2 regions of the Serratia sp. 2723 genome follow, and region 1 is predicted to be linked to the other one. Evidence: predicted binding sites of a transcription regulator. Region 1 holds the regulator's gene; the other holds the start of a gene.
The links. Region 1 encodes LexA, which represses DNA repair genes until DNA is damaged. Its sites were predicted from a motif close to TNCTGTATGTACATACAGNA; they were not measured.
Positions count from the first base shown of each region.

Region 2: the regulator LexA is predicted to act here: its motif matches at 10,103-10,122, upstream of ABIE29_RS19850 (DNA translocase FtsK 4TM domain-containing protein).

Region 1 covers NZ_JBNDIN010000018.1:72,688-87,814, reverse strand. The annotation lists gene ubiA (4-hydroxybenzoate octaprenyltransferase) at 1-221, shown strand, start outside; gene plsB (glycerol-3-phosphate 1-O-acyltransferase PlsB) at 290-2,755, opposite strand; gene ABIE29_RS21445 (diacylglycerol kinase) at 3,081-3,449, shown strand; gene lexA (transcriptional repressor LexA) at 3,573-4,181, shown strand; gene dinF (MATE family efflux transporter DinF) at 4,293-5,642, shown strand; gene ABIE29_RS21430 (CsbD family protein) at 5,952-6,161, shown strand; gene zur (zinc uptake transcriptional repressor Zur) at 6,277-6,786, opposite strand; gene dusA (tRNA dihydrouridine(20/20a) synthase DusA) at 7,028-8,038, shown strand; gene pspG (envelope stress response protein PspG) at 8,197-8,415, shown strand; gene ABIE29_RS21410 (quinone oxidoreductase) at 8,712-9,701, opposite strand; gene dnaB (replicative DNA helicase) at 9,869-11,281, shown strand; gene alr (alanine racemase) at 11,299-12,378, shown strand; gene ABIE29_RS21395 (transporter substrate-binding domain-containing protein) at 12,694-13,461, opposite strand; gene ABIE29_RS21390 (Lrp/AsnC family transcriptional regulator) at 13,686-14,153, shown strand; gene ABIE29_RS21385 (amino acid aminotransferase) at 14,286-15,127, shown strand, end outside.
Region 2 covers NZ_JBNDIN010000015.1:91,658-106,784, forward strand. The annotation lists gene dmsA (dimethylsulfoxide reductase subunit A) at 1-99, opposite strand, end outside; gene ynfE (selenate/tellurate reductase subunit YnfE) at 324-2,774, opposite strand; gene serS (serine--tRNA ligase) at 3,023-4,315, opposite strand; gene ABIE29_RS19840 (replication-associated recombination protein A) at 4,424-5,767, opposite strand; gene lolA (outer membrane lipoprotein chaperone LolA) at 5,776-6,387, opposite strand; gene ABIE29_RS19850 (DNA translocase FtsK 4TM domain-containing protein) at 6,573-10,037, opposite strand; gene lrp (leucine-responsive transcriptional regulator Lrp) at 10,158-10,652, opposite strand; gene ABIE29_RS19860 (hypothetical protein) at 10,870-10,992, shown strand; gene trxB (thioredoxin-disulfide reductase) at 11,344-12,315, shown strand; gene cydD (heme ABC transporter permease/ATP-binding protein CydD) at 12,689-14,455, shown strand; gene cydC (heme ABC transporter ATP-binding protein/permease CydC) at 14,458-15,127, shown strand, end outside.

The sequences.
Region 1 (15,127 bases):
GGTTGTTGCAGTTTGCTACGCTGTTGCTGATGCTGTGGGTGGGTTATCTGATGCAACTGGGGGGCGCTTTCTACTGGTCGCTGTTGCTGGCTGGAGCGTTGTTTATCCATCAGCAAAAACAGGTGGCTGGCCGCGATCGCGATGCCTGCTTCCGGGCCTTCCTCAATAACAACTACGTTGGCTTGGTGCTGTTCATCGGAATTGCGCTTAGCTACGTGTGATTTACCCAAGGCAAAAGTAAAAAGGCATCCATTATCGGATGCCTTTTTCGTGGTAACTGACCTGCAAGTTACTCGTCTTCTTTTGCCACTTCAGCCGTTAGCGCTGGGGTATTGGTTTCTTCCGGCATGCTGACGCTTTCGATGGTCAGCTTGATTTCCGGGGTGATCAGATCGCTCAACATGGTGTAAACCTCCATGGTGTGCTCGCGGATCGCATCGCCAATATCATTGATAAAGCCTTCTTCACGCAGCGTCGCCACCAGGGTGGAGAACACCGCCTTATCGAAGAATTCCGGCGCGTTGATGCCATGCAGCACCGACAAACGCTGGGCCATAATGCGGCTCTCTTTCTCCAGGGCACCCCGGTTGATACTTGGGTTGGCGCTGAGGATTGACATGGTGATGGCGTAGCGTTGCAGGGTTTCACGCACCCCGGCCGCCAACAGCTGCAACGGACGGATGCGCGCAGGGTTCAGCACCAGCTCATCGCCTTTGCTGCAAATCAGCTGCTGACGTATCAACTCTTCGATCAGCGGTTGCAGCACTTCGGCTAGCTGTTCTTTGTCGTAACGCAGGAACAGCTCGGCCTTCAGCATCGGATAGATCAGGCTGACCTGACGCAACAGCTCAACGCGCGATACGCGGCGGTGATGCATCACGATAGAGGCGATCAGCGAAGGCAGTACCAGCATATGATGGATATTGTTGCGATAGTACGTCATCAGCACCGCCTGCTCGCGAGGCAGAATGATGATGTCGCCGATGTTGTCCTTCTCCACTTCAAACTTGTTCATGTTTAAAGCGTGATCCAGCAACTGGTCTGGCGTTTGTGTTGGTACGGTGGCGTCCGGTGCATAAGGCACGTTACGCATCAGCTGTAAGTAGCATTCCAACTGTTCAAGCAACTGCTCACGGGTCAGCGAACGTTGGCGTGAGGCCAGCAGTGCGGTGGAACACAGGTTCATGGCGTTGGCAGCAGCAGCGTTGTTGATACGCACCATGATCTGAGCCGCCAGATCGTTGACCGCAGGCGTCAGCCAGCTTGGGCGCTGTGCTTCTATCGGGTCGATAGACTCACGCCAATGCGGGACGTTTTGGTTCAGGTAGGTAGTCAACGGCAGCGGTTCGCCAAAGTTCACGTAGCCCTGGCCGAGGTTGCGTAGCTTGCGCAAGCCGCGCACCATTTGCAGCAGGCTCTCTTTCTCTTTGGTCGCGCCACGCAACTCTTTGGCGTAGGTACCTACTTCCATCACGTGCTCGTAACCGATATAAATCGGCACCAGGGTGATCGGACGGGTACCGCCGCGCAGCATGGCCTGAATGGTCATCGACAGGGTGCCGGTTTTCGGTTCCAGCAGGCGGCCAGTACGGGAACGCCCGCCTTCAACAAAGTACTCGACCGAGTAACCACGGGTGAACAGCTCACCGAGGTATTCACGAAATACGGTTGAATAGAGTTTGTTGCCCTTGAAGGTGCGGCGGATAAAGAACGCGCCCAGGCGGCGGAAGATCGGCCCGGCAGGCCAGAAGTTCAGGTTGATGCCTGCCGCGATATGCGGTGGCACCAGCCCTTGATGGTAGAGCACATAGGACAGCAGCAGATAGTCCATATGGCTGCGGTGACACGGCACATAGACGATCTCGTGGCCATCCTGCGCCAGCTGACGCACGCGCTCGGCGTTGGTGACGTTGATGCCCTGATACAGCCGGTTCCAGGTCCAGCTCAACACGCGGTCGGACAGGCGCACCGTTTCATAGGAGAAATCGGCGGCAATTTCTTCCATCAGCGCAATCGCGTTCTGCTGGGCCTTCTCGTGGGAGATCTTTTTGCTGCGTGCTTCGTCTTCGACCGCTTTTTCAATCGCCTTGGAGGCCAGCAGCTTGTTGAACAGATCCTGACGGGCAGGCAGGCTTGGCCCAACGGCAGCCAGGCGCTGGCGTGCGAAGTGCATGCGTGCGACACGGGCCAGTTTTTGTGCGATGGTCTTATCGGTGCCGTGCTCGGTCGCCATTCGGCGTAGGGACACGGTGTTGGAGAAGCGGACAAAGCTGTCGCGCCCCAGCCACAGTACGGCGAAGAACTTCTGTACGCCGTTCAGCAGGCGTAAATGCGGTGTGCCGTGGCCTTCGCGCCCAGGGGAGCGGCCAAACATCACCGATACCGGCAACATCTGAATATCGAGATCCGGGTTGCTGCGGTGCAGATCCAGATAATCGTGGAACAGTTTTACCGACTCTTCTTTTGGCGTGTAATAACGGAACAGGCGTGGGCCATCGTGGATAAACACGTAGCTTGGCAGCACGGTGCCATCGATTTCCAACGGGTTAAGAGGATCGGGCAGATCTTGCGCCAGACACTGGGTGCGCAAGGTGAGTAAATCCGCCTTGGAATTATAAGGTAAAACATACAAAATCGGTCGTGAGGGATCCAACCCTAACTCCGTGACCGGATCTGAAGGGATAACCTTACTTCTTACCAACATTTTTAGCGGTAAGTTCAATATCTTATAATAGATTTTACGCCAACCTGACATGACAACGTGAAGCCTCTTGTTAGCAATTCGCCGCAAGCATACCAGAAACCGGGTAGCAGATCTGTGGCGTTAAGAAATCCACCGCCGTTCACGGCAATGGAGGTGCATAGTTGAATTATTATACCCGAGTTGACCGCTTTAGCGCATTTATGCGCTCGCGGCATGGGGACATCCCTGTACGGCATAGCCAGGTGATTAAGGTATGCCAACCTTGCTGTATACTGCGCTGCGATAAAAATGTGATTGGGCCGGCAAATCTGTCTGGAACGTTGCGGTTGGCAACATGCGGGTACATGATCCATCTTGGAGAAAGGCGTTCTTAACTATGGCAAATCAAGCAACTGGCCTGACGCGTATCATTAAAGCGGCAGGCTATTCCTATAAAGGTTTAATCGCCGCCTGGCAGAACGAAGCCGCATTCCGCCAGGAACTGGTGGCGACGGTGGTGGCTATCATCGTGGCGGTTTGGCTGGATGTGGGGGCGATAGCGCGCATCTTGTTGATCGGCTCGGTGCTGCTGGTGATGATTGTCGAAATCCTCAACAGCGCGATTGAGGCCATCGTCGATCGAGTAGGCACGGAATATCACGAGCTTTCCGGGCGGGCCAAAGATATGGGGTCGGCGGCGGTATCGCTGGCAATTATTCTGGCGCTGTTCGTTTGGGCTTCGGTACTTTGGCAGCATTTGGCGTGAAAACCGGCAGGCATCGTTGCGATCCCGCTCGCTACCTGCTGATTTTTATTTATTCTTCGGTTCCCAATCCAGACTTAGCTGTATATACTCACAGCAAGACTGTATAAACAAACAGGGGGCGGAATGAAAGCACTAACTACCAGACAGCAAGAGGTCTACGACCTGATTCGCGATCATATTTCGCAAACGGGCATGCCACCGACGCGTGCCGAGATCGCAATGCGCCTGGGGTTCCGCTCACCAAATGCCGCAGAAGAGCACTTGAAGGCGCTGGCTCGCAAAGGCGTTATCGAGATCATCTCCGGAGCTTCACGCGGCATCCGCCTGTTGATGGAAGATGAAGAGGGGTTACCTCTGGTGGGCCGTGTGGCTGCCGGTGAACCTCTGTTGGCTCAGCAGCACATTGAAGGGCACTATAAGGTGGATCCTTCTCTGTTCAAGCCTAATGCCGATTTCCTGCTGCGCGTTAGCGGCATGTCGATGCGCGATATCGGCATTCTGGATGGCGATCTGCTGGCAGTGCATAAGACTCAAGACGTACGCAACGGCCAGGTAGTCGTCGCCCGCATTGAAGACGAAGTCACGGTCAAGCGCCTGAAGAAACACGGCAACGTCGTCGAACTGCTGCCGGAAAACAGCGAATTCCAACCGATTGTGGTCGATCTGCGCCAGCAGAACTTCACCATCGAAGGCCTGGCGGTGGGTGTGATCCGCAACGGCGACTGGATCTAACCGCTTTACCTCGTATTACAGCCCTTTAAAACGGCAAACTTCGCCCCATCTCTGGGGCGATGTCAATTCTAAGCTACGCTAAAATCCATGCTTTTACGGGAACATATCGCCATGCGCCTGCTTTCTGCCTTCACCAGTGACACCGACAAAGCTCTGTGGCGTCTGGCGTTGCCGATGATCTTCTCCAATATTACCGTCCCCTTGCTTGGCCTGGTGGATACCGCCGTTATCGGCCATCTCGATAGCCCTAGCTACCTTGGCGGGGTCGCGGTGGGGTCAATGGCCACCAGCTTCCTGTTTATGTTGTTGCTGTTCCTGCGTATGAGCACCACCGGGCTGACTGCGCAGGCGCTGGGGGCGCAAGATCCCTACCGGCTGGCTCGTGCCTTTATGCAGCCATTATTGTTGGCGCTGGTCGCTGGCTTGGCGATTGTGCTGTTGCGAGCTCCGCTGATCGCCCTGGCGCTGAACATCGTGGGTGGCGATCGGGAAGTATTGGTACAGGCCAGGCTGTTTCTGGAGATCCGCTGGCTGAGCGCCCCGGCAGCGTTGGCCAATATGGTGTTGCTCGGCTGGTTGCTGGGTGTGCAGTACGTGCGGGCACCGGTGATCCTGTTGATTGTCGGTAACCTGCTGAACATCGTGCTGGATATCTGGTTGGTGATGGGGCTGGGTTGGAACGTGCAGGGGGCTGCGACCGCCACGGTGATTGCGGAGTATGCCACGCTGTTGCTGGGGGTGTGGTTAGCATGGCGGGTACTACGCATGCGGGGTATTTCGCTGGCGATGCTGCGCACCGCCTGGCGTGGAGATCTACGTCGCCTGCTGGCACTTAACCGCGACATCATGCTGCGCTCGTTATTACTGCAACTGTGTTTCGCCTCGTTGACCATTCTGGGAGCCCGCATGGGCGGAGAAGTGGTGGCGGTGAATGCGGTGCTGATGAATCTACTGACCTTTACCGCCTACGCTCTGGATGGTTTTGCCTATGCGGTGGAAGCCCATTCCGGCCATGCCTATGGTGCGAGGGACGGGCGGCAACTGCGTAAAGTATGGCTTGCGGCCTGTCGACAGGCTTGCCTGGTTGCCTGTGGTTTTGCCGTTATTTATCTGTTCGCCGGGCAACGGATTGTGGCGGGCTTAACCTCGCTGCCGGAGTTGCGTGCGCTGGCAAATCATTATCTGCCTTGGCAGGTGGTGCTGCCTCTGGTGGGGGTTTGGTGCTACCTGCTGGACGGCATGTTTATCGGTGCCACCCGTGGCGCAGAGATGCGTAACAGCATGGCGGTAGCCGCCGCGGGCTACGGGCTGACGTTGTTCACTCTGCCGATATTGGGCAACCACGGTTTATGGTTGGCTCTCGCGGTATTCCTGGCCCTGCGCGGGGCTGCTTTGGGCTGGGTATGGCATCGCCATAGCATACGCGGCACCTGGTTTTCATCCTCCATCCGCGGTGGCTAACGATCGGCGAAAAGTGCAGAATTATTGATGAAATTTAACGGATGTTTATATTTTGTTACATCTGACGCAGCGGTTTTGGTTCGCTTGCTTACTGTTTTAATAGCGTTTTTTACTATTAAGATTTTTCTCATCAAGATTTAATGCTGCTTTGTAGGTATTTTGCGTGATGGGTGACTATAGTTAATCACGTGGCTGGCGAATTAAGCCCGCGCTTAATTGGCAACGGATACATTAGATAACCTTAAATTTGACTCAGTTAAGTCCAGCCAGATTTATCTAAAACTGACAACCAAGAGTAACGGAGAGATTATGAACAAAGATCAAGCCGACGGTAACTGGAAGCAGTTTAAAGGTAAAGTGAAGGAAAAATGGGGCAAGCTGACCGATGACGATATCACCGTGATCGAAGGGAAACGCGAACAGCTGGTCGGTAAAATCCAGGAACGCTATGGCTACCAGAAAGAGGCAGCCGAAAAAGAAGTCAAAGCCTGGGAAGAGCACAGCAAGTATCGTTGGTAGCGCGATGAGCCGCTGAGTATTGCGGCGCTACGACACCATCCGGCCTGGCAGATTTCCCCCCTGCCACGGTCACGGGAACAAGGATGTACCCGCTCCCTCCTGCAATCCAAACCGCTTATTTTTTCTTTACCACAATGCTGTGGTCATGATCGCAATCGTGTTGGTTTTCACAATTTTCTACCACCACGCAGGCAGAACACAGACCGTGGGCTTCCACTACGCTATGGCGCAGCACAAATCCTGATTCTTGAGCCATTTTCTGCAAGGTTTCTTCCACCCCTTCGGTAGTGCGCTCCGTGACCTGTGCGCAGCGATCGCAGATAAACAGGGCAGAAGTGTGCATCGGTTGTTCGAAGTGATGGCACAGCACATAGCTGTTTGCCGATTCAACGCGGTGGATGAACCCCTGTTCCAGCAAGAAATCCAGTGCACGATAGACCGTAGGTGGCTTGGCCTGCGGCTCCGCCACGCGCAGTAAATCCAGCAAATCGTAAGCGCTGATGGCACCGGGTTGCTCAGCCATCAGGCGTAACACTTCCAGCCGTTGCGGGGTCAGTCGCACGTTGCGTTGCTGACAGAGTTGTTCAGCCTGCGCGAGCAGCTTTTCCTGGTTGGTTGAGTTCATGGCAATTATCCGGCTATGCAAAGAAGTCGATTTTATCATGTTTCAGTGTAATCGCCGAGGGTTGCCCCGCTTTCGCTAAATTGCTGCGTGGCGAGGTGTATAACAGCCGTGGTGTTTCTCTGCCCAGGATGAACGACGATTTTCCCAAGAGCGTCGATTGTCGTTATAATAGCCGTTTGCGGCATCGGCACAGCGCGTCGGTTGTCGAGTCCCGGACTTATCAGGTAGCCAGTAACTCAGCATGACGAAAGATATTAACAACACTCAATACGCCGCCAATCGTTTCTCCATTGCCCCTATGCTGGACTGGACCGATCGCCATTGCCGTTACTTCCACCGCCTGTTGAGCAAGGAAACGCTGCTGTACACCGAAATGGTGACCACCGGTGCGATCATCCACGGTAAAGGTGACTACCTGGCATACAGCGAGGAAGAGCACCCTGTTGCTTTGCAGCTAGGAGGCAGCGATCCGGCTGCTCTGGCGCACTGTGCCAAACTGGCGGAACAGCGTGGCTATGACGAGATTAACCTTAATGTTGGTTGCCCGTCGGATCGGGTACAGAATGGCATGTTCGGCGCTTGTCTGATGGGGCAGGCGACGTTGGTGGCCGACTGTATCAAGGCGATGCGCGATGTGGTGTCGATCCCGGTGACGGTAAAAACCCGTATTGGTATCGATGACCAGGACAGCTACGAGTTCCTGTGCGACTTTATCTCTACCGTTGCTGGGCGTGGGGAATGCGATATGTTCACCATTCATGCCCGTAAAGCCTGGCTTTCCGGCCTGAGCCCGAAAGAAAACCGCGAAGTCCCTCCGTTGGACTATCCGCGTGTTTATCAGTTGAAACGTGACTTTCCGGCGTTGACCATTGCGATCAACGGTGGCGTAAAAACGCTGGAAGAAGCTCAACAGCATCTGCAACATCTGGACGGTGTGATGATGGGGCGCGAGGCGTACCAAAACCCAGGCATTCTGGCGCGAGTGGACAGCGAGATTTTCGGCCGCCAGAGCGAGGTGATGGACAGCGTGGCGATTATCGAGTCCCTGTATCCGTATATCGAGCGCGAGCTGGCGAACGGCACCTATCTGGGCCACATCACTCGCCATATTCTTGGCCTGTTCCAGGGCATTCCTGGCGCGCGCCAGTGGCGTCGCCATCTGAGTGAAAATGCCCATAAGCCAGGAGCCGATGTGCGCACCGTCGAGCAGGCTTTGGCTTTGGTGCGTTCACCGCGTACCGAAATGGCATAATCTGCAAAAAACTTGACTAAAAGTTGGTTTTTTTGACCAGTAGCGTCATCGGCTGTGGCGCTATTTTTATATAAATTCAATAAGTTATCATTTTCTTCAAGTTGGCACGTTTCTTGTAAAGAACAAGACAGACCTATTGTTTTGCCAAGGAGCAACCCATGTTAGAACTGTTCTTTCTGATCGGCTTTGTCGCCATGCTGCTGGTAACGGGTATCTCACTGCTGGGCGTGATGGCTGCATTATTTGTAGCTGCGGCTTTTATGCTGTTGGGGGGGCTATTTGCCATGGTGTTTAAACTGCTGCCGTGGCTGATCCTGGCGGTGGTTGGCGTGTGGATATACCGCTCGATGCAGAAACCGCAGATGCGGCGCTATTAATGTTTTTTGCCTAAATATCAGTCAGTCACGCTGAAACTCACCAGGCAGATTGCTTGCCAGTGTGGCGGGGATCACAGCTTGGTGTTTTAAATGCGAATGCGGCACATTAAACATATTTTTTACTTATCGAGGCTGCTAGGATGACTCCCGCAGCAGTGATGCTAACCATTTTCATCACCGTGAGAGCTGACAAGAGTGTTGCTCTAAAGCAACCCCCATCTCTGGCGGACTCTGCTCTACCCCTACAAAGCGCAGTAAACTGGAAAGGGCTCCTTATGGAGCCCTTTCTTTTTGTGCTACAGGCCAGGGATCAACAGGCTGGAACCGCTGGTCTGGCCGCTTTCCAGGATCTGGTGTGCCCGCTGGGCATCTGCCAAGGCAAACTTCTGTGTTGCTTTCACATCAACTTTAATTGCACCGCTGCCAATCAGCGAAAACAGCTCGTTACTGGCAAACTGTAACTCCTGACGGTTGGTGATGTAACCATTGAGCGAAGGGCGGGTGACGTACAGCGAGCCTTTCTGATTGAGCAACGCCAGATCGACGCCGGTAACCGGGCCGGAGGCATTACCAAAGCTCACCATCAGCCCGCGGCGCTTCAGGCTGTTCAAGGAATCCTGCCAGGTACTTTGCCCTACGGAGTCATAGACCACGTTAACTTTCTCGCCGTTGGTCAGTTCAGCTACGCGCTGGACGATATTTTCCTGGCGATAATTGATGGTGGCCCAGGCCCCGGCACGCAAGGCTTGCTCGGCTTTTTCGTCAGAACTCACGCTGCCGATCAGTTTGGCTCCCAATGCTTTGGCCCACTGGCAGGCGATCAGCCCAACGCCTCCTGCGGCGGCATGGAACAGGAAAACCTCACCCGGCTTGACCTCATAGGTTTGGCGCAGCAGATAATGTACGGTCAACCCTTTGAGGAACGAGGCTGCCCCCTGTTCGAAAGTGAGGTTATCCGGCAGGATGGCCACCTTTTCCAATGGAACGTTGTGAACTTCACTGTAGGCACCCAGTGCGGACTGGGCATAAACCACGCGATCGCCCGGTTTGACCGCGCTGACACCTGCCCCGACCTTGATGACCACCCCAGCCGCTTCGGTACCTAACCCGCTTGGAAAGTTTGCCGGTGGGTACAGGCCGCTACGTACGTAAGTATCGATATAGTTGATACCGATCGCCTTGTTCTCGACCTGAACCTCCCCCGCAGCGGGATCGACAGGAGTAAAATCAACATACTGCAGCACTTCCGGGCCGCCGGTGGCGGAGAATTGGATGCGTTTTGACATGTCGCTACCTCGTTTAAATGGCTGTTTTCACCCTACGCTTATCAGCCCAGACTATCTAGCCCGTTGCACTGTGATTAATCCTTTTTTGCGCAGGGAATCATGGCTGAAAATCACGTATACTCTTGCGTCAGCTACCCCCATTCGCAACTGAATAAAGAATAGGCTTCATGGCAGGCAAAAAACCAACCAACAAGACAAACACGTACGAACCCAGAGACCGCCAGATGGAAGGGCTGAAGATGCCGCCACATTCGCTGGAGGCGGAGCAGTCCGTGTTGGGCGGTTTGATGCTGGATAACGAACGCTGGGATAACGTGGCGGAGCGTGTGGTCGCCAACGACTTCTTCAGCCGTCCACACCGCCTGATCTTTACCGAAATGCAGCGTCTGCTGGAAATGAGCCGGCCCATCGACCTGATCACGCTGTCCGAGTCGTTGGAACAGAGGGGCGATCTGGAAACGGTGGGCGGTTTTGCCTATCTGGCCGAATTATCGAAAAACACCCCCAGTGCGGCCAACATTGGCGCGTATGCCGATATCGTGCGTGAACGTGCGGTAGTCCGTGAAATGATCTCCGTCGCCAACGAAATCGCCGATGCGGGTTACGATCCGCAAGGGCGCAGTAGCGAAGATCTGCTCGATCTGGCCGAATCCCGGGTATTCCAGATCGCGGAAAACCGTGCCAGCAAAGATGAAGGCCCCAAAGGCATCGAACGTATTCTGGAAGATACCGTCGCCCGCATTGAGCAGCTCTATCAGCAGCCGCACGACGGCGTCACCGGCGTAGACACCGGCTATCACGATCTCAACAAGAAAACCGCCGGTCTGCAAAAGTCTGACCTGATCATCGTCGCTGCCCGTCCGGCAATGGGTAAAACCACCTTTGCGATGAACCTGTGCGAACACGCTGCGATGACGCAGGATAAACCGGTGCTGATCTTCAGCCTGGAGATGCCCTGCAACCAGATCATGATGCGTATGTTGGCCTCGCTATCGCGCGTGGATCAGACCCGTATCCGTACCGGCCAACTGGATGATGAGGATTGGGCGCGGATCTCGAGCACCATGGGGATCCTGCTGGAGAAGCGCAATATGTATATTGACGATTCCTCTGGCCTGACGCCTACCGAAGTGCGCTCACGCGCGCGGCGTATTTTCCGTGAACATGACGGGATCAGCCTGATCATGATCGACTACCTGCAGTTGATGCGTGTGCCGTCACTCTCCGACAACCGTACCTTGGAGATTGCCGAAATTTCCCGCTCGCTAAAAGCCTTGGCGAAAGAGCTGCAGGTGCCGGTGGTGGCGCTGTCGCAGTTGAACCGTAGCCTGGAGCAGCGTGCCGACAAGCGTCCGGTTAACTCTGACCTGCGTGAATCCGGCTCCATCGAGCAGGATGCCGACCTGATTATGTTCATCTACCGTGATGAGGTTTATCACGAGAACAGCGATCTGAAAGGGATTGCCGAAATTATTCTGGGTAAGCAGCGTAACGGCCCGATTGGTACCGTACGCCTGACCTTTAACGGCCAGTGGTCGCGCTTCGATAACTACGCGGGGCCACAATATGATGATGAATAATCAGCTAAGGAATTGAAATGAAAGCGGCAACTGCTGTCATCGATCGCCGCGCCCTGCGACATAACCTGCAACAGATCCGTCGCCTGGCGCCGCAAAGCCGCCTGATTGCCGTGGTGAAAGCCAACGCCTATGGACATGGCCTGTTGGAAACGGCTCACACTTTACAAGATGCCGACTGTTACGGCGTAGCGCGTATCGGCGAAGCGTTGATGCTGCGTGCCGGTGGCATCGTCAAACCGATCCTGCTGCTGGAAGGGTTCTTCTGTGCCGACGATCTGCCCGCGCTGGTAGCGAATAATATCGAAACCGCCGTTCACAGCATCGAACAGCTCGAGGCGCTGGAGCAGATTGAACTGACGCACCCGGTGTCGGTATGGATGAAGCTGGATAGCGGTATGCATCGTCTGGGCGTGCGTCCGGAACAGGCAGAAGCGTTCTACCAACGTTTGAGTGCCTGTCGCAACGTGGTGCAACCGGTCAATATCATGAGCCACTTCAGCCGTGCCGACGAGCCGCTGGTGGATGCGACCGAAAGGCAAATCAGCTGCTTTGAGCGCTTCGCCAACGATAAGCCGGGCCTGAAGTCGATCGCGGCTTCCGGCGGGATCTTGCTGTGGCCACAGGCTCATCGTGACTGGGTACGCCCAGGGATTATCCTGTATGGCGTATCTCCGTTGGAGACGCCTTACGCCGATCACTTTGGGCTGCAACCTGCCATGACGCTTAAATCCAGTCTGATTGCGGTGCGGGAGCATCGAGCCGGGGAACCTGTAGGCTACGGCGGACTGTGGGTGAGCGAGCGAGACACCCGCCTGGGTGTAGTGGCGATGGGCTATGGCGACGGTTATCCACGCAGTGCGCCTTCTGGCACGCCGGTATGGCTGAACGGGCGTGAAGTGCCGATTGTCGGTCGTATCTCCATGGATATGATTTCCGTCGATCTGGGGCCGGATGCCAGTGATAAAGTGGGTGATGAAGTGGTGCTGTGGGGCAATGAGCTGCCGGTTGAACGGGTGGCTGCCTTTAGCGGCATCAGCGCCTATGAGCTGATCACCAAGCTGACCCAGCGCGTCACGATGGAATATATCGGCGAGTAACTTTCCCTCACCCCAGCCCTCTCCCACAGGGAGAGGGCGCTGAAAGCCCCTGCTCTGTTGTAAGAAAGTCGTAAATCTCAGCAAAACCTGAGCGCCCCTGACCCAAAGTGAGTCAACGAATACACATGATGGATCGCTGTACTTTCAGACCATCTCGATCGGTCCCCAAAGGTCGAGGGGCGGGGCCGGTGTCGTAGTCAAAGCCAGAGGTTAACCTGTCACCGAGTTTATAGAACAAATTCTGTAGTCAGGTTGTGGCACGATCGGTTCCCTCTCCCTGTGGGAGAGGGTTAGGGTGAGGGGTAATACGTCAGCTTACTTCTTCACCGCCAGCCACTGGCCGATAATCTTCTGATACTCCCCGCTGGCCTTGCTCAAGTGCAGCCACTGATCGACATACAGCTTCCAACTCATATCATCACGCGGCAGCATATAGGCCTTCTCACCGTATTGCATCGGCTTATCCGGGTTCACCGCACACAGCTTGGGATAGCGTTTCTGCTGGTACAGGGCTTCGGAGGCATCGGTGATCATCACGTCGGCCTTGCGGTCTACCAACTGCTGGAAAATGCCCATATTATCGTGGGACAGCGTCAGGTTGGCCTTGGGCAGATGAGCACGGACAAAGGCTTCGTTGGTGCCACCGGCAGGCTCGATCAGCCGCACCGCAGGTTTGTTAATCTGCTCAACGGTGCGGTATTTTTTCACGTCGGTACAACGCACCAGCGGGATTTTACCGTCGGTATCAAGCCGCTCGGCAAAAAACACCTGCTTTTGGCGCTCCAACGTCACTGAGATCCCCCCCATGGCGATATCACATTTCCCGGCTACGAAGTCAGGCGTCAGGGTTTTCCAGGTCGTTTTCACCCATTTCACTTTGGCGCCCAGACTGTTGGCCAACGACTCGGCCATCGCGATGTCAATGCCTTCGTAGCTGCCATCCTCTTTCAGGAAGGTGTAGGGCTTGTAATCGCCGGTGGTACAGACCGTCAGCGTTTTTTGCTGCAATACCTTGTCCAGATTGGATTGTGCGCTGGCGCTCCCGGTGGCGACCAGCAAGGCGAGAGGCAGTAGTTTTTTCATCAAATTTCCTTTTTATGTCGACAAATACATTTGTGGTTTTATGCGTAGTTTTGCCGTTAATTGTTGTTGGTTTGCGTAATTTAGCCGTTTTTTATGCCATTTCTGAGCAGGGAAGCTGGCTTTGCTGCTGCATCTCTCACAACCCGCAAGCTGCGATGGTTGCAAGGCAGAAAAAGCTGGTAGGCTGTAACGTCAACATTTATTAACACATTTTACAGGTGGCTATGTACAACATTGACGATTTTGATATGAAAATCCTGACGCTGTTACAGGCCAATGGTCGTCTGACCAATCAGGAACTGAGCGAACTGGTCGGGCTTTCGGCCTCGCAATGCTCGCGCCGCCGTATCAGCCTGGAGCAGGCCCAGTTGATCAAAGGGTATCATGCCCGGCTGGCACCGGAGGCGGTAGGATTGGGGCTGGTGGGGCTGATAGAGGTAAGCCTGCTGACCCATACCCAAGAGCAGATCGACAGTTTCCATCAGATGCTGGCAGAAGTGGACGCAATTGTTGACGTTTATAAAACAACCGGCGATGCCGACTACCTGATGAAAGTGGCGGTGGCAGACCTGCCTGCGTTAAGTGAGTTTATCAGCCAGACGCTTTCCCGCCATAAAAGCGTCGGGCATATCAAAACGGCGGTGGTGCTGGAACGGATCAAAGAAAACGGTTTGCTTCCGGTGGCGAGATAAAGCTAAAACCCAACGCCAATTTGTGGCTATAGTAGGCTGTGTCCCTCAATTGACCGTGGTGCCGTCGCAGACCCAAAAGCCGGTGCAGGGCCTAGACAGTGTCCGAACAACCAAAATCAGGAGAACCAACCCGTGTTCCAGAATGTTGAAGCCTATGCAGGTGATCCGATCCTGTCGCTGATGGAAAAATTCAAAAAAGATCCCCGTGCGCACAAGGTGAACCTGAGTATTGGCCTTTACTACAACGAGCAAGGCATCATCCCACAGATGAAGGCCGTTGCCGCTGCGGAAGCCCAACTTAACAGCGTTGAACAGGGGGCTTCGGTCTACCTGCCGATGGAAGGGCTGCAGCCTTACCGTAGCGCAATCCAACAGCTGTTGTTTGGTGCCGAACACCCCATGCTGCAGCAGGGGCGCATCGCCACCATTCAAACCGTGGGCGGCTCTGGTGCGTTGAAAGTGGGGGCCGACTTCCTGAAAAGCTATTTCCCGGATTCTCAGGTTTGGGTCAGCGATCCGACTTGGGAAAACCACGTAGCCATCTTTGGTGGTGCTGGTTTCAAAGTTAATACTTACCCCTATTTCGACGGTGAAAAGCTGGGGGTGAAATTTGATGCCATGTTGAGCACGCTGCAACAGTTGCCGGCCAAGAGCATTGCGCTGCTGCATCCTTGCTGCCATAACCCGACCGGCTCCGATCTTACCCATGCCCAGTGGGATCAAGTGGTTAAAGTGATCGCCGAACGTGAACTGATCCCGTTCCTTGACATCGCCTATCAAGGTTTTGGCGGCGGAATGGATCAGGATGCCTACGCCATTCGCGCCATCGCGGCTGCCGGTTTGCCGTGCCTGGTGAGCAACTCATTCTCGAAAATCTTCTCGCTGTACGGTGAGCGCGTGGGTGGGCTTTCTGTGGTGTGTGAAAGCAGCGAAGCCGCCGAGCGCGTGTTGGGGCAGTTGAAAGCGACCGTGCG
Region 2 (15,127 bases), on a different contig from region 1:
ACCAACGGCGAAGGCAAGCCCGCCAATGGCACTGTTTTTCACCAATTTTCGCCTGGAGCACTGAAAGCCGGTTAGCTGTTTTTTGGGGGAGTCGCTCATAATATTTTCGCTCTGGGTTGCATAAAGAGCCAGTGGAACTGGCAATAAAACCTGCAATCAACGTGTTACGCCGCTCCCAATGCAGGCGGACTTCAAAAAGCAGGTAAAAGTGTTTTAATTGTGACCTGCTCTAGGTGGAACTATCCTCCTAAATAGGTAGCTCCACCTTGTTCACAATCAATAAATAGTTGATATCACTGCCATTATTGATAATGATTATTATTTCATACCTTTTCAATCTCGATCAAATTGGTATGCTGTGGGTTACCTTTCGCCAACGGTGATGGCCGGTGGGTGGTGAGCGTATTCATGCAGGCACCGTGATCGATACGGTCGCCGTTCATGTTGGCCTGATGCCAGGCTCCTTGCCCCATCGCTACTACGCCCGGCATGATGCGCGGTGTCACTTTGGCGGCCACGCGAACTTCACCACGGCCATTGAATACCCGCACCGTTTCACCGCTGGCAATGCCGCGCTGGTGGGCATCAAGCGGGTTGATCCAGACTTCCTGCGGACAAGCGGCCTGCAATACGTCGATATTGCCGTAGCTGGAGTGGGTGCGAGCCTTATAGTGGAAACCGAACATTTGCAGCGGATAGGTGTTACGCAACGGGTCATCCCAACCTTCAAAGGTCGAGGCATAGATCGGCAGCGGGCTGATGGTTTCGTCCTTCTCCAGTTCCCAATTGCTGGCGATCTCTGCCAGCCTGGCAGAATAGATTTCGATCTTGCCTGACGGCGTTTTCAACGGGTTGGCCGCAGGATCGTCACGGAATTTTTTATAGGCCACAAAGTGTCCATTGGGGTCTTTACGCTTGTATATCCCCATGCTGCGCAAGGCTTCATACGACGGCAACAGCGGATCCTTCTCCAGCATCTTGGCGTAAAGGTATTGCAGCCATTGTTCCTGAGTGCGCCCCTCGGTAAATTTTTGGTGTACCTCAGGCCCAAGGCGGCGCGCCACCTCGCTCATCACTTCATAAATGGGTTTACGCTCAAACTTGGCAGTAGTGGCCGGCTGGATAAAGATCAGATAGCCCATATTGCCGGCGTAATCGTTCGGGATAATGTCCTCCTGCTCAACCGTCATCAGGTCTGGCAGCAGAATATCGGCGTATTTCGCCGAGGAAGTCATAAAGTTTTCCAGCACCACGATCATTTCGCACTGGGAGTCATCCTGCAGAATGTCGTGGGTTTTGTTGATATCGGAATGCTGGTTGGTGATGGTATTACCGGCATAGTTCCAGATGAACTTGATCGGCACATCCAGCTTGTCTTTACCGCGCACCCCATCACGTTTGGCGGTCATTTCCGGGCCACGAGCAATGGCATCGGTCCAGCTGAAGCAGGAAATCTGCGTTTTTACCGGGTTTTCCAGCACCGGCATCCGTTCAATAGTGATGGTGTAGGTTGACTCACGTGCGCCGCTGTTACCACCGTTGATCCCCACGTTACCCGTCAGGATCGGCAGCATGGCAATGGCCCGCGAGGTGAGCTCTCCATTCGCCTGGCGCTGTGGCCCCCATCCTTGCGAGATATAGGCCGGCTTGGCACTACCAATCTCACGTGCCAGCTTGATGATGCGCTCGGCCGGGATACCGGTGATCTGCGATGCCCACTGCGGGGTTTTCTCAACACCGTCCTGGCCCTGCCCCAGGATGTAAGCTTTGTAGTGGCCGTTGGCTGGCGCACCGGCGGGTAAGGTTTTCTCATCGTAACCCACGCAGTATTTATCCAGGAACGGTTGGTCGACCAAATTCTCGCTGATCAACACATGCGCCAATCCGGCGACCAGTGCAGCATCAGTGCCTGGCCGGATCGGGATCCACTCATCTTCTCGCCCGGCTGCCGTATCCGTATAACGCGGATCGATGACGATCATGCGCGCGTTTGAACGTTCTCGCGCCTGCTCCAGGAAGTAGGTGATGCCACCGCCGCTCATGCGGGTTTCCGCCGGATTGTTGCCAAACAGCACCACCAGCTTGCTGTTTTCGATATCAGAGGTGCTGTTGCCCTCGTTGCTGCCGTAGGTATAGGGCATGGCGCAGGCGATCTGGGCGGTGCTGTAGGTGCCATAGTGGCTGAGAAAACCGCCGTAGCAGTTCATCAGGCGGGCAACCAGCGAGGCATAAGGCGAAGAGCGGGTGATATTGCCGCCGACAATGCCGGAGGTATAGTTGATGTAAACCGCTTCATTGCCGTATTTGGCGACGATACGTTGCAGGCTGGCGGCAATTTCGCTGTAAGCCTCTTCCCAGCTGATGCGTTTGAATTTACCTTCGCCACGTTTGCCGACGCGTTTCATCGGGTAATTCAGGCGTTCCGGATGGTTCATCCGCCGACGCATGGAGCGGCCACGCAAACAGGCCCGCACCTGGTGGTTGCCATAAACATCATCGCCCGTATTATCGGTTTCAACCCAGTAAACTTCGTCATCACGCACGTGTAACCGCAAGGCGCAGCGGCTGCCACAGTTAACCGAGCAGGCACCCCACACCACTTTGTCCTGCGGCGCTGGTTGCACCGCGGTACCGACCGTTTCTGCCACTGCATGGCGGCTAAAAGGCAACGAAAAACCGCCAGCGGCGAGGGTCAACCCCGCTACCGTGCCGGATTTCATCAGTGTACGGCGGCTGATACCGTTTGATGATGTTGCAGATTTTTGCTTCGACATAGCTCACTCCTGGTTTTGCCCGAATAATGGGAAAAGTCATGCCTTGGTCGGCAAAGACAGGAGGAAGCTGAATTAGCGCTAGGTGATTTGATGTGGAAAAATAATTCCCCCTCCATAAATGAGGATATTACTCATTAGGGGGTAGTAAACTTTGTCTGCTATCAATAAATATGGCTTTCATTCGTAAATGAAAATCATTCACACGAAAAAAGCGCCCGTAGGCGCTTTCGATACCACCGTGAGGCAGATTAACCGATATATTCCAGGCCGCCCATGTAAGGACGCAATGCTTCTGGCACCTGAATACGGCCATCGGCCTGCTGGTAGTTTTCCAGCACCGCGACCAGAGTACGGCCTACGGCCAAACCAGAACCGTTCAGCGTGTGCACCAGACGTGGCTTCTTCTCGGTTTTGCTGCGGCAACGAGCCTGCATACGGCGCGCCTGGAAATCCCCCATGTTGGAGCAGGAAGAGATCTCGCGATAGGTGTTCTGCGCAGGCAGCCATACTTCCAGATCGTAGGTTTTACAGGCACCAAAGCCGATATCACCGGTGCACAGCAGCACTTTACGGTATGGCAGCTCCAGCAGCTGCAGCACTTTCTCCGCATGGCCGGTCAACTCTTCCAGCGCATCCATCGAGTCTTCTGGACGCACGATCTGCACCATTTCGACTTTATCGAATTGGTGCATACGGATCAAACCACGGGTGTCACGGCCATAAGAACCCGCTTCTGAACGGAAGCATGGCGTATGTGCGGTCATTCTCAGCGGCAGATCTTCTTCATTGAGGATCTCGTCACGTACCAGGTTGGTGACTGGCACTTCCGCAGTCGGGATCAGCGCATAGTTGCTGCTTTCCGATTCTTCTTCCAGCGGTTTGGTATGGAACAAGTCTTCACCAAACTTCGGCAACTGGCCAGTACCATACAGCGTGGCATGATTCACCAGATACGGCACGTAGGTTTCCAGATAGCCGTGCTGTTCCGTATGCAGATCCAGCATGAACTGGGCCAGCGCACGGTGCATACGGGCTATTTGGCCTTTCATCACCACAAAGCGCGCACCGGTCAGTTTCACGGCAGCGGCAAAATCCAGCCCACCGGACATTTCGCCCAGCTCTACGTGATCGCGTACCGGGAAATCGTACTGACGTGGTTCACCCCAGCGGCAGATTTCCAGGTTTTCACTATCGTCTTTGCCATCCGGCACCGCCTCGTCCGGCACGTTCGGCATTACCAGCGCATAGTCACGGATCTCGTTCTGCAGCTTATCCAGTGCGGCCTTGGCAGCATCCAGCTTGTCACCCAGTTCGTTCACTTCGCGACGCAGTGGCTCGATATCTTCACCGCGCGCTTTGGCCGCGCCGATGGATTTCGATCGGGAGTTACGTTCTGCCTGCAGTGTTTCAGTTTCTACCTGCAGAACCTTACGGCGCTCTTCTTGCGAACGCAGCAGATCCAGATCGAGTTTAAAGCCTCTGCGAGCCAGTTTTACGGCGACTGCGTCTAGCTCATTACGCAGCAGATTGGGATCGAGCATGCTAATCCTGTGCTTGTTGTTATTGAAAGAGAAATTGTGTTTTATGCCGCAACGGTATAGCCGCATAAAAGAAGTGTGATACCCGCTAACCTTACCGCAACGGCAACGCTAGCGGTAGCGTTTTGTCTGGCTATTTTGATCCTGCTCAGCCAGCCATGCCAACTTTTCACCGATTTTACCTTCCAGCCCGCGCGAGGTCGGATGATAGTAGCGCGTAGTCGCCATTTCCGCCGGGAAATAGCTCTCTCCGGCTGCGTAGGCGTTGGGTTCGTCATGGGCATAGCGGTATTCCGCGCCCAACCCCATTTCTTTCATCAGCTTGGTCGGTGCGTTACGCAGATGCTCCGGCACGTCATAGTCTGCCATCTCTTTGGCATCACGCATGGCGGCTTTAAAAGCGGTATAGACGGCATTGCTTTTTGGCGCACAGGCCAGATAAACGATCGCCTGTGCGATAGCGCGTTCCCCCTCTGCAGGGCCAACGCGGGTGAAGCAATCCCAGGCGGCAATGGCCACCTGCATTCCGCGCGGATCGGCGTTGCCAACGTCTTCAGAGGCAATGGCCAACAGGCGGCGCGCCACATACAGCGGATCGCCACCGGCGGTAATAATACGCGCATACCAGTACAAGGCAGCATCCGGTGCCGAGCCACGCACGGATTTATGCAGCGCTGAAATCAGATCGTAATAGCGATCGCCTTTGTTATCGAAGCGCGCGCTGCGCTCACCAGAGACTTCTTTGAGCAACTCTGGGGTTAATACCCGCATGCCTTTGCCGTCGATTTCCGCCATATCGGCCATCATCTCCAGGCTGTTCAAGGCGCGGCGGGCATCTCCCCCCACCAGTTCCGACAGCATGCGCCTGGTTTCCGGCGGCAGCTCAATGTTTTGATCGCCAAAACCACGCGCCTTGTCTTCCATGGCCTGATCCAGCACCTGGCCGATGTCGTCCGCCGTCAGCGCTTTGAGTAGATACACCCGCGCACGAGACAGCAACGCCGAGTTCAGTTCAAAGGAGGGGTTTTCCGTGGTGGCACCGATAAAGGTAATGGTGCCGTCTTCGATATGCGGCAGGAAGGCATCCTGCTGGCTTTTATTGAAGCGGTGAACTTCGTCAACAAACAGGATGGTGCGGCGGCCTGCATCGCGGTTTTGCCGAGCGCGCTCGATGGCTTCGCGGATCTCCTTGATGCCGGAGGTCACCGCTGAGATGCGCTCAACGTCGGCCCGACCATAGCGGCCAATCAACTCTGCCAGCGTCGTTTTCCCGGTTCCCGGCGGCCCCCACAGGATCATCGAGTGCAACTGCCCTGCCTCGATAGCGCGTGGCAACGGTTTGCCCGGGGCCAGCAAATGCTGCTGACCAATATATTGTGCCAGCGTGGTTGGCCGCATACGCGCGGCCAGTGGCTGGAACTCATTGTGGGAAAAATCGAGTGACATGTTGCTCACGTAGACCTCTACTGCCGCTGGTCGTCCAGCGTCACCCCCTTCGGTGGGGTAAATTTGAATTTGGCAGCATCAACGCCGCTACTCTGCTGGCTCTTCAACTGATAAGCGCTGCGTTGACCATCTTGCTCAACCGCAGCAAAGCTCTTGATGGTGCCGCTATTGGTCACGGTGATGGCAAACTGCTTCAGATTACCGCTGCTGGCCTTTGGCGTCAGTTCGAAATCATCGCCTTTCTGCTTGACGTTGTACTGTTTCCAGTCGTTAGCATCGTTACGGGTGATCAGCATAAAGGGCGTATTGCCAGTGGCGTTTTTCAGCCAGGTGGCCGTCACCTGTTCGACAAACGGGTTGTAGAACCACAGGGTCTCACCGTCCGAAACCAGCACGCTCTCATCCGGCGAGGTCATGTGCCAGTTAAACAGATTGGGGCGTTTTACCCATAATTCGCCTTCCCCTTGCTGCACCGCAGCGCCGTCGCTACTGGTGACCGATTGGGAGAAGCTGGCATGGAAACTGTTTACTTTCGCCAGACGACTTTGCAAATCTTGCGCGGCATCCGCCAATACGGAAGTAGAAGCGAATCCCGAAAGCAGACAACAGGCAATCAACAGTTTTTTCATTATTCCAGATACCTTATGAAATGCGTTTACCGCAAACTGGGTCAATATAACCCTGAACACCTCCACTCTACCCGAAGCACTCGGCCAACAGCCAGAGCACTATTCCGATAAAGCAGGGGTTTACGCTTCTTTGCACAAGGGCCGCAAAGCGGCCCTTTTATTATGGTTACAGCGCCTGATGGCAATCAGTCATGCCGTGGCGGGGCCAGCACCTCACGGTTACCGTTATGCCCCTGCTCGCTGACAATGCCCTGCGCTTCCATCTGCTCGATGATACGCGCGGCCCGGTTGTAGCCGATGCGGAACTGGCGCTGTACGCCGGAAATCGAAGCGCGGCGTTTATCCACCACAAACTCGACTGCCTGATCGAATAGCGGATCCAGCTCTTCGTCACCGTCCAGACCACCACCTGCACCACCCTCACCGTCTTCACCGGCGCTGAGAATGCCCTCTTTATACTGTGGCCGCTCACGCGCTTTCCAGTCTTTGACCACGGCATGAACTTCCTGATCGCGGACAAACGCCCCGTGCACACGCACCGGTATCGAAGAGTTCGGTGCCAGATACAGCATGTCGCCCATCCCCAGCAAGGATTCCGCTCCGCCCTGATCGAGAATGGTGCGGGAGTCGATCTTGCTCGATACGGTAAAGGCGATACGCGTCGGGATGTTGGCCTTGATCAAACCGGTGATCACGTCCACCGAAGGACGCTGGGTTGCCAGCACCAGGTGGATCCCCGCAGCACGCGCTTTCTGTGCCAGGCGAGCGATCAGCTCTTCAACCTTTTTGCCCACCGTCATGATCAGATCGGCAAATTCATCCACCATCACCACGATGTACGGCTCTTTTTCCAACACCGGCGGCGTGATATCCATGCTGTCGCTTGGCTTCCAGAACGGATCCGGGATTGGCCGCCCCATCGCCTCGGCCTGATCGACCCGCTCGTTGTAGCCCGCCAGGTTACGAACCCCCAGGGCAGACATCAGCTTATAGCGGCGCTCCATCTCGGCCACGCACCAACGCAATGCATTGGCGGCGTCTTTCATATCGGTAACCACGTCGGTCAGCAGATGCGGAATACCTTCATAGACCGACAGTTCCAGCATTTTCGGGTCGATCATGATAAAGCGCACTTCTTTCGGCGTGGCCTTATACAGGATGCTGAGGATCATGGCGTTGACCCCTACCGATTTACCGGAACCGGTAGTACCGGCCACCAGCAGATGCGGCATTTTACCCAGATCGGCGACCACCGGTTGGCCCGCGATATCTTTACCCAATACGATCGCCAGAGGCGATGGATTGTCACGGAAGGCGGGGCAATCCAGCACTTCGCGCAGATACACGGTTTGCCGTTTGACGTTCGGCAGTTCCAGCCCGACGTAAGGTTTACCCGGGATCACCTCCACCACACGCACGGCGGAAGTTGACAGCGAACGAGCCAGATCGCGCGACAGGTTGGAGATACGCGCAGCCTTGACGCCGGGAGCCAAATCCAGTTCGAAACGGGTAATGACCGGGCCAGGCAGAATATCGACCACGTCAGCCTTGACGCGATAATCCGCCAGGCTGGCTTCCACCAGCCGCGCTTTCTGTTCCAGCGCAAAGGTATCGACCGGTTCGACCTCTTTCGGGGCCTCGGTCAACAGATCCAGCGTTGGCAGTGGCGTAGTCGGTTTCTGCAGCGGCATATCATTGCGCATCAGGAATGGATGGATCAGGCTGTCCATCGCTGGCGCGGGCGGTTGCTGCTGAACGGGTGGCTGATAAGTCTGTTGCGGCTGGTAACCCGGCGCAGGGGGAGTTTGTGGACGCGGTGCCTGATAAGCGGGCACCTCAGGCTCAAACTGCCCGAACGGCACATCGTCTTCCAACTCGCTTTCCTGTTCGATGCTATCCTCAAGCTGTGGCGACAGGGTAAACAGCGGCTCGGTTGGGCCGTCATCCACCAGATCTGCCATCGGTGAGAAACTGTAGGCCTGGCGAGTATCCACCGGACGAGTCACCGGAGCCGGTTCTGGTTCAGGCTGCGGTTGTTCTACGCCATAGCGTGCCTGTTGCTGCGCGGCAAATGCCTGACCGAGTTCGGCCTCACGCTGCGCATCTTCGTCATCCTGTTGATATTCTTCTTGTTGATACTCTTCGCCATAGCGCTGGCTTTGCTGTTCGGCAAAAGCTTGACGCAATGCGGCCTCTTGCAAGGCTTCATCTTCTTCCTGCGGATTGCTGACCGGTTCTGGCTGAGGCTCATCCCCACGGTTACGCTGCTCCTGTTCCGCAATACGCTGCGAAGGCAGCTTGATGCCGTAGGAAGCCAGCTCACGCCGAGTTGGAATACGCACCGGATTTGGCCGTGGCAGTTCCGGACCGATGCCCTGCTTGACCTGCGAACTCGCATCGCTGGTGGCAGTAAACGCAGGCATGAAGGTGTTGTTAACCACGCCGGCGGTCGCAGCGGCTACCGCTGGCTTCACGACCTCTCTGGCGCTGAAACCCGTTGAGCCAATGACATCGTCGCTATCCCGCTGGGCCGCAGAGAAATCAAACGGTGACGGCTCTGGTTTTGGCGTCACAGGGGTCTGCCAGTCACCCAGGCGCGGCTCATGTTCCTCACGATAAGGCTCCGCTACGCGCGTCGTTCTCGGTGCCGGTGTCTCTTCAGGCAGTTCAAACGAATACAGCGGTGGCGTGTCTTGTGGCTGCGCAGGGGTTAATGGATGCTGATTGATAGAAGCAGGCGCTGTCGGGGCCACGGTGACCGGAGCCTGAACGGCCGCTTTCGGCATTGCCGGGATATCGCTAACGACCGGCGCTGGCTCGGCAAGCGGAAGGTCATCATCGCTGGCACGCAACCCACTCAATAAAGGATCTGCGGCATCTTGCGCTTCTTCTTCGGCGGTTTCGGTCACGGAAGAGGCAGAGAACAACGCATCGTCCTCATCTACTGCCATAGCAGCAGGTGCCACATGTTGGCCGCTTTCCTCGTGCTCATCGAACACGACATCGTCATCGTCGTGATAGCGGTCTTCACGGCGTGAACGGTTAGTCATAAAGGTAGCTGCGCCCAGCACTACACCACCAATTTTTTCCGCAATGACCAGCCATGACCAACCGGTGAACAGCGTCAGCCCCACTGCCCAAATGCCGAGCAGCGCCAAGGTGGCGCCAATGCCGTTAAACCACGGCAACATGGCATTGCTTAGCAGGCTGCCAATCACCCCGCCGGAAGCGAAGTAATAGAGATCGTCAACGTTCAACGCCGCCAGGCCACACGAGGTAAGCACCAGCGCCAATGTGCCGATCAAACGTAACGAGAGCCCAAAGAAATCGACGTAGTCGCCGTTATCGCGCTGACGGTAACCCGACAGACACAACACCAGCATAATCGGCGGGATCGCATAGGCAAGGACCCCAAAGGTGAAGAACAACGTGTCGGCCAACCATGCGCCTACTCCGCCGCCCAGATTGTGGATAGGCTCATGCCAGGCAGTTTGCGACCAACTAGGATCGGAAGGATTGAAACTGACCAACGCAGCCATGAGGTAAACGGCAAAAATGGCCACCACGATCAACACAGCCTCGAGCAAACGCCGCCCACTGCTGAGTTTTTTCAGGGTAACTTCTTTATCTTCTGTGTATTCCTGGCTCAAGAAAGGCACTCCAGGTTCCTGTTGACGGATAGAGTAACGGCGCCGAGAAGTTTCCCCGGCGCCAAAACTGTATGAATAAACAGGAGTGTAACGAATTTAATCAGGTTTTGCACCTGCACCTTACCGTGTTTTGATAACCAGACGGTTACTCTGTTTGACTTCTTCCATCACGACGTAAGTACGGGTGTCATTCACCCCCGGTAAACGCAACAGAGTTTCGCCCAACAGCTTACGGTAAGCTGACATATCCGGCACACGGGTTTTCAACAGATAGTCGAAATCACCGGAAACCAGATGACACTCCTGAATTTCTTCAAGCTTTTGCACCGCAGAGTTGAATTGCTCAAACACATCCGGCGCACCGCGGTTCAACGTGATTTCCACGAAGACCAGCAGGGAAGCATCCAGATAATGCGGGTTAAGCAATGCGGTATACCCATGAATAAAGCCTTGACGCTCAAGACGGCGCACACGCTCCAAACAAGGGGTTGGGGATAACCCCACGCGCTTCGAAAGTTCGACGTTCGAAATGCGCCCATCCTTCTGCAACTCATTAAGGATGTTGCGATCGATACGGTCAAGATCTTTACCCGGGCGTTTTTTAGTATCTACCATTATTATTGTCTCTCTTATGTTCTTCCCTGCACTTGCCACACCCTAGCCAACGTCAATGTGCAAGGATTGGTTCCAAGCGAAGACCCGATGCCTGTGTTCAGCGGTTCATTCCCCCAAGGGGAACAAGATACGTAATATCAACCGCCCTTGTGCTTCTCGTTCCTACCATCTTCCGTCGTTGCCCAGCCCGTCTGTCACCTCCGGGCAACGAATTCAAATGATTTACGTTCAGAAATCCATCAACCGCCGCCAGGGCAAACCCTCCCTCACCCATCGCGCCCCGGCAATATTCTACCTGGGTGGCGAAAATGCCTACGATTTGCTGCTGGCACGGGGTTAATTTCTTCTTCACTATGATGTTTTCGCAAATGCGCAGCGGATTGTCAAAGCAAAAGAAGTAAAATCAGTAGAACGTACCGCCAGTAAAACTGAGCACCTGATTTTTTATCAAGAATTTCCTTATTCAAAACCGGGTAGTTATCCACATAAACCCGACAAAAACCGCATTTTTGACCCATTGCTGTACAAAATTATCGCTGCCATTACCCCGCCCTGCCCAAGGATAAAATATCGGCTAATAGGCGCGGGTTATCAAACAAATCGGTAACAACATCTCCTGGCGCTTTTTTTACTGCCGCATTTTCCCTACAATCGGTTTCATTGTCCGCCATTGTGGTAAACGAGGTTATTCATGGGCACGGCTAAACATAGCAAATTATTGATCCTGGGCTCTGGCCCGGCTGGCTACACCGCAGCGGTTTATGCTGCGCGCGCGAACCTGAACCCGGTATTGATCACCGGTATGGAGCAAGGCGGTCAGTTGACCACCACCACCGAAGTCGAGAACTGGCCAGGCGATGCCGAAGGCTTGACCGGCCCGGCGCTGATGGAGCGGATGCGTGAGCACGCGGAAAAATTCGACACCCAGATCGTGTTTGACCATATCAACAGCGTCGATCTGCAGAACCGTCCTTTCCGCCTGTTTGGTGACAGCGGTGAATATACCTGCGATGCCTTGATTATCGCTACTGGGGCATCGGCCCGTTATTTAGGTCTGCCATCGGAAGAGGCTTTCAAGGGCAAAGGGGTCTCTGCCTGTGCCACCTGCGATGGTTTCTTCTATCGCAACCAGAAGGTCGCCGTGGTCGGTGGGGGCAACACCGCCGTGGAAGAAGCGCTGTATCTGTCGAATATCGCCTCTGAAGTTCACCTGGTGCACCGCCGCGACACTTTCCGCAGCGAAAAGATCCTGATCAATCGCCTGATGGAAAAAGTGAAGAACGGCAACATCATCCTGCATACGGACAGCACGCTGGACGAAGTGTTGGGCGATCAGATGGGCGTCACCGGGATGCGGTTACGCAGCACCAAAGATGCAGAGCAAACCAAAGAGTTAGAGCTTGCCGGCGTATTTATCGCGATCGGTCACAGCCCGAACACCGCGATCTTTGGCGGGCAGCTTGAGCTGGAAAACGGCTATATCAAGGTGCAGTCCGGTATTCACGGTAACGCGACCCAGACCTCCATTCCCGGTGTATTTGCCGCAGGCGACGTCATGGATCACATTTACCGCCAGGCAATCACTTCAGCCGGAACGGGCTGTATGGCCGCACTGGATGCCGAACGCTATCTCGACGGTATCGCGCAGGCCGAAGTCAAATAACTCTTCAGCGACAAACGTTTCCGAGGCGGCCAAGTGGCCGCTTTATTTATTTCCAGCCCAGCCTGTACCGAAAACGTCACTATGGCCTGAATTTTGAAAGGAATTTGGAACCGCAGATATTCCTCATCCGGTTCACTACTTAGCTACAGTGCCAGGCGGGCGCAGCATGCGGCGCCCCTGCGGTCGAACATGTGCGATTCCTACCAATTCAACAACGTTGCCACTTTGCCATCAGTCTCATATTTATTTCACGTCTACCGAGTGACGAGGTAACATTAGCGTTCACTTGTCTTATTTCCCGCTGAGACAAACACTTTTTTAACAGTACGTTAACCACGCCTGCTACAACAGGCATCGGCGACGCAGACACCTGATGAAAAAAACCAGACAGCACCAGTTAACCCGTTGGCTCAAAACACAGAGTACGTTGGCGCAGCGTTGGCTGCGTTTATCCATGCTGTTAGGTCTGGCAAGCGGCATTTTGATCGTCGCTCAGGCCTGGCTGTTGGCCTCCCTGCTCCATGCGCTGATTATTGAGCATCAACCCCGTGGCGAACTGGTTTCGTCGTTTATCGGGTTGGCCGCCACCTTTGCCTTGCGCGCCTTCCTGAGCTGGTTGCGCGAACGGGTCGGCTTCATCTGCGGGCAGGTTATTCGCCAGCGTATGCGTGCACAGGTAATGGATAAGCTGCAACAGCTTGGCCCCGCCTGGATCCAGGGCAAGCCCGCCGGGAGCTGGGCCAGCATCATCGTTGAGCAGATCGAGGACATGCAGGATTACTATTCCCGCTATCTGCCACAAATGTATCTGGCCGTGTTTATCCCGGTGCTGATCCTGATCACCGTCTTCCCGATCAACTGGGCGGCCGGATTTATCCTGTTGGCGACCGCCCCGCTGATCCCGCTGTTTATGGCGCTGGTCGGTATGGGGGCAGCCGATGCCAACCGCCGTAACTTTGTCGCGCTGGCACGGCTCAGCGGCAATTTCCTCGATCGCCTGCGCGGCCTGGATACCCTGCGCCTGTTTAATCGCGGCCAGGCGGAAACCGATCACATTGCCAAATCCTCGGAGGATTTCCGCCAGCGCACCATGGAAGTGCTGCGCCTGGCCTTCCTCTCTTCCGCCGTGCTGGAATTTTTCGCCTCGATTTCCATCGCCGTGGTGGCGGTTTATTTTGGCTTCTCCTACCTCGGTGAACTGGACTTTGGCAGCTACGGCACTGGCGTAACGCTGTTTGCCGGTTTTCTGGTGCTGATCCTGGCACCGGAGTTTTTCCAACCGCTGCGCGATCTGGGTGCCTTTTACCATGCCAAAGCCCAAGCGGTAGGCGCCGCCGAAGCGCTGGAAACCTTCCTGGCTGCCGAGGGTGAACTGGTTGGCAATGGCACCCAAATGCTTAATAGCGAAGAACCACTGACCTTGCAGGCTCAGCAGTTGGAAATCCTCTCGCCGAATGGCGTAGTGCTTGCGGGGCCGCTTGATTTTACCTTGCCTGCCAACCAGCGCATTGCCTTGGTCGGGCTTAGCGGTGCCGGGAAGAGTTCGTTGTTGAATCTGCTGCTGGGCTTTCTGCCCTATCGGGGCTCGTTGCTGATCAACGGCATCGAACTGCGCGAGCTGGCTGCGGTCAACTGGCGTCAGCAACTGGGCTGGGTGGGGCAAAACCCCCATCTGCCAGCCCAAACGTTGCGGGACAATATTTTGCTCGGCTACCCGCAGGCCAGCGAGGCCCAATTGCAGCAGGCCGTCGAACAGGCTTACGTCAGTGAATTCCTGCCGCATTTGCCAAAGGGGTTGGCAACCGATCTGGGCGATGGCGCTGCCCGCCTTTCCGTTGGGCAAGCTCAGCGTGTGGCCGTAGCGCGAGCGCTGCTCAGCCCCCGTCGCTTGCTGTTACTGGATGAACCTGCGGCCAGCCTGGACGCCCACAGCGAACGTTGGGTGATGCAGGCGCTGAATGCCGCATCCCATCAGCAAACCACGCTGTTGGTCACACACCAGTTGGAAGATACTGAAGATTATGACCAGATTTGGGTGATGGACAGCGGCAAAATCGTGCAGCAGGGCAACTATGCCACGCTCAGCACCCAGCCCGGTCTGTTTGCCAAACTGATTGCACACCGCAGCGGGGAGCTATAATCATGCGCGTTTTGCTGCCATTCCTGGCGTTGTATCGCCGCCACACGTTTCTGATTTTACTGGGTATTGTGCTGGCTATCGTCACCCTGCTGGCCAGTATCGGCCTGCTGGCGCTGTCCGGCTGGTTCCTGGCTGCCTCTTCGCTGGCCGGGCTGGCGGGGTTGTATACCTTCAACTACATGCTACCGGCCGCTGGCGTACGGGGCGCGGCAATCTTCCGTACCGCCGGGCGTTATGCAGAACGGGTCGTCAGCCATGACGCCACCTTCCGCGTGTTGTCCCATCTGCGGGTATTTACCTTCCGCAAGATCCTGCCGCTGTCACCAGGTGGTATTGCCCGCTTCCGTCAGGCCGAGCTGCTCAACCGCCTGGTTGCCGACGTCGATACGCTCGATCACCTCTACCTGCGCGTTATTTCGCCGATGGTCAGCGCTGCGGTGGTGATTATGGTAGCCACCTTCGGCCTCAGTTGGCTGGATGTTCCGTTAGCCCTGACGCTAGGCGGAATTTTGTTATTGCTGCTGCTGGCCGTTCCGCCAGTCTTCTATCGCGCAGGTAAGCCCATCGGGGAAGCGTTGACCCTGTTACGCAGCCAGTACCGTACCGACCTGACCGCCTGGCTGCAGGGGCAGGCCGAACTGGTGGTGTTTGGCGCGCTGGACGGTTTCCGGC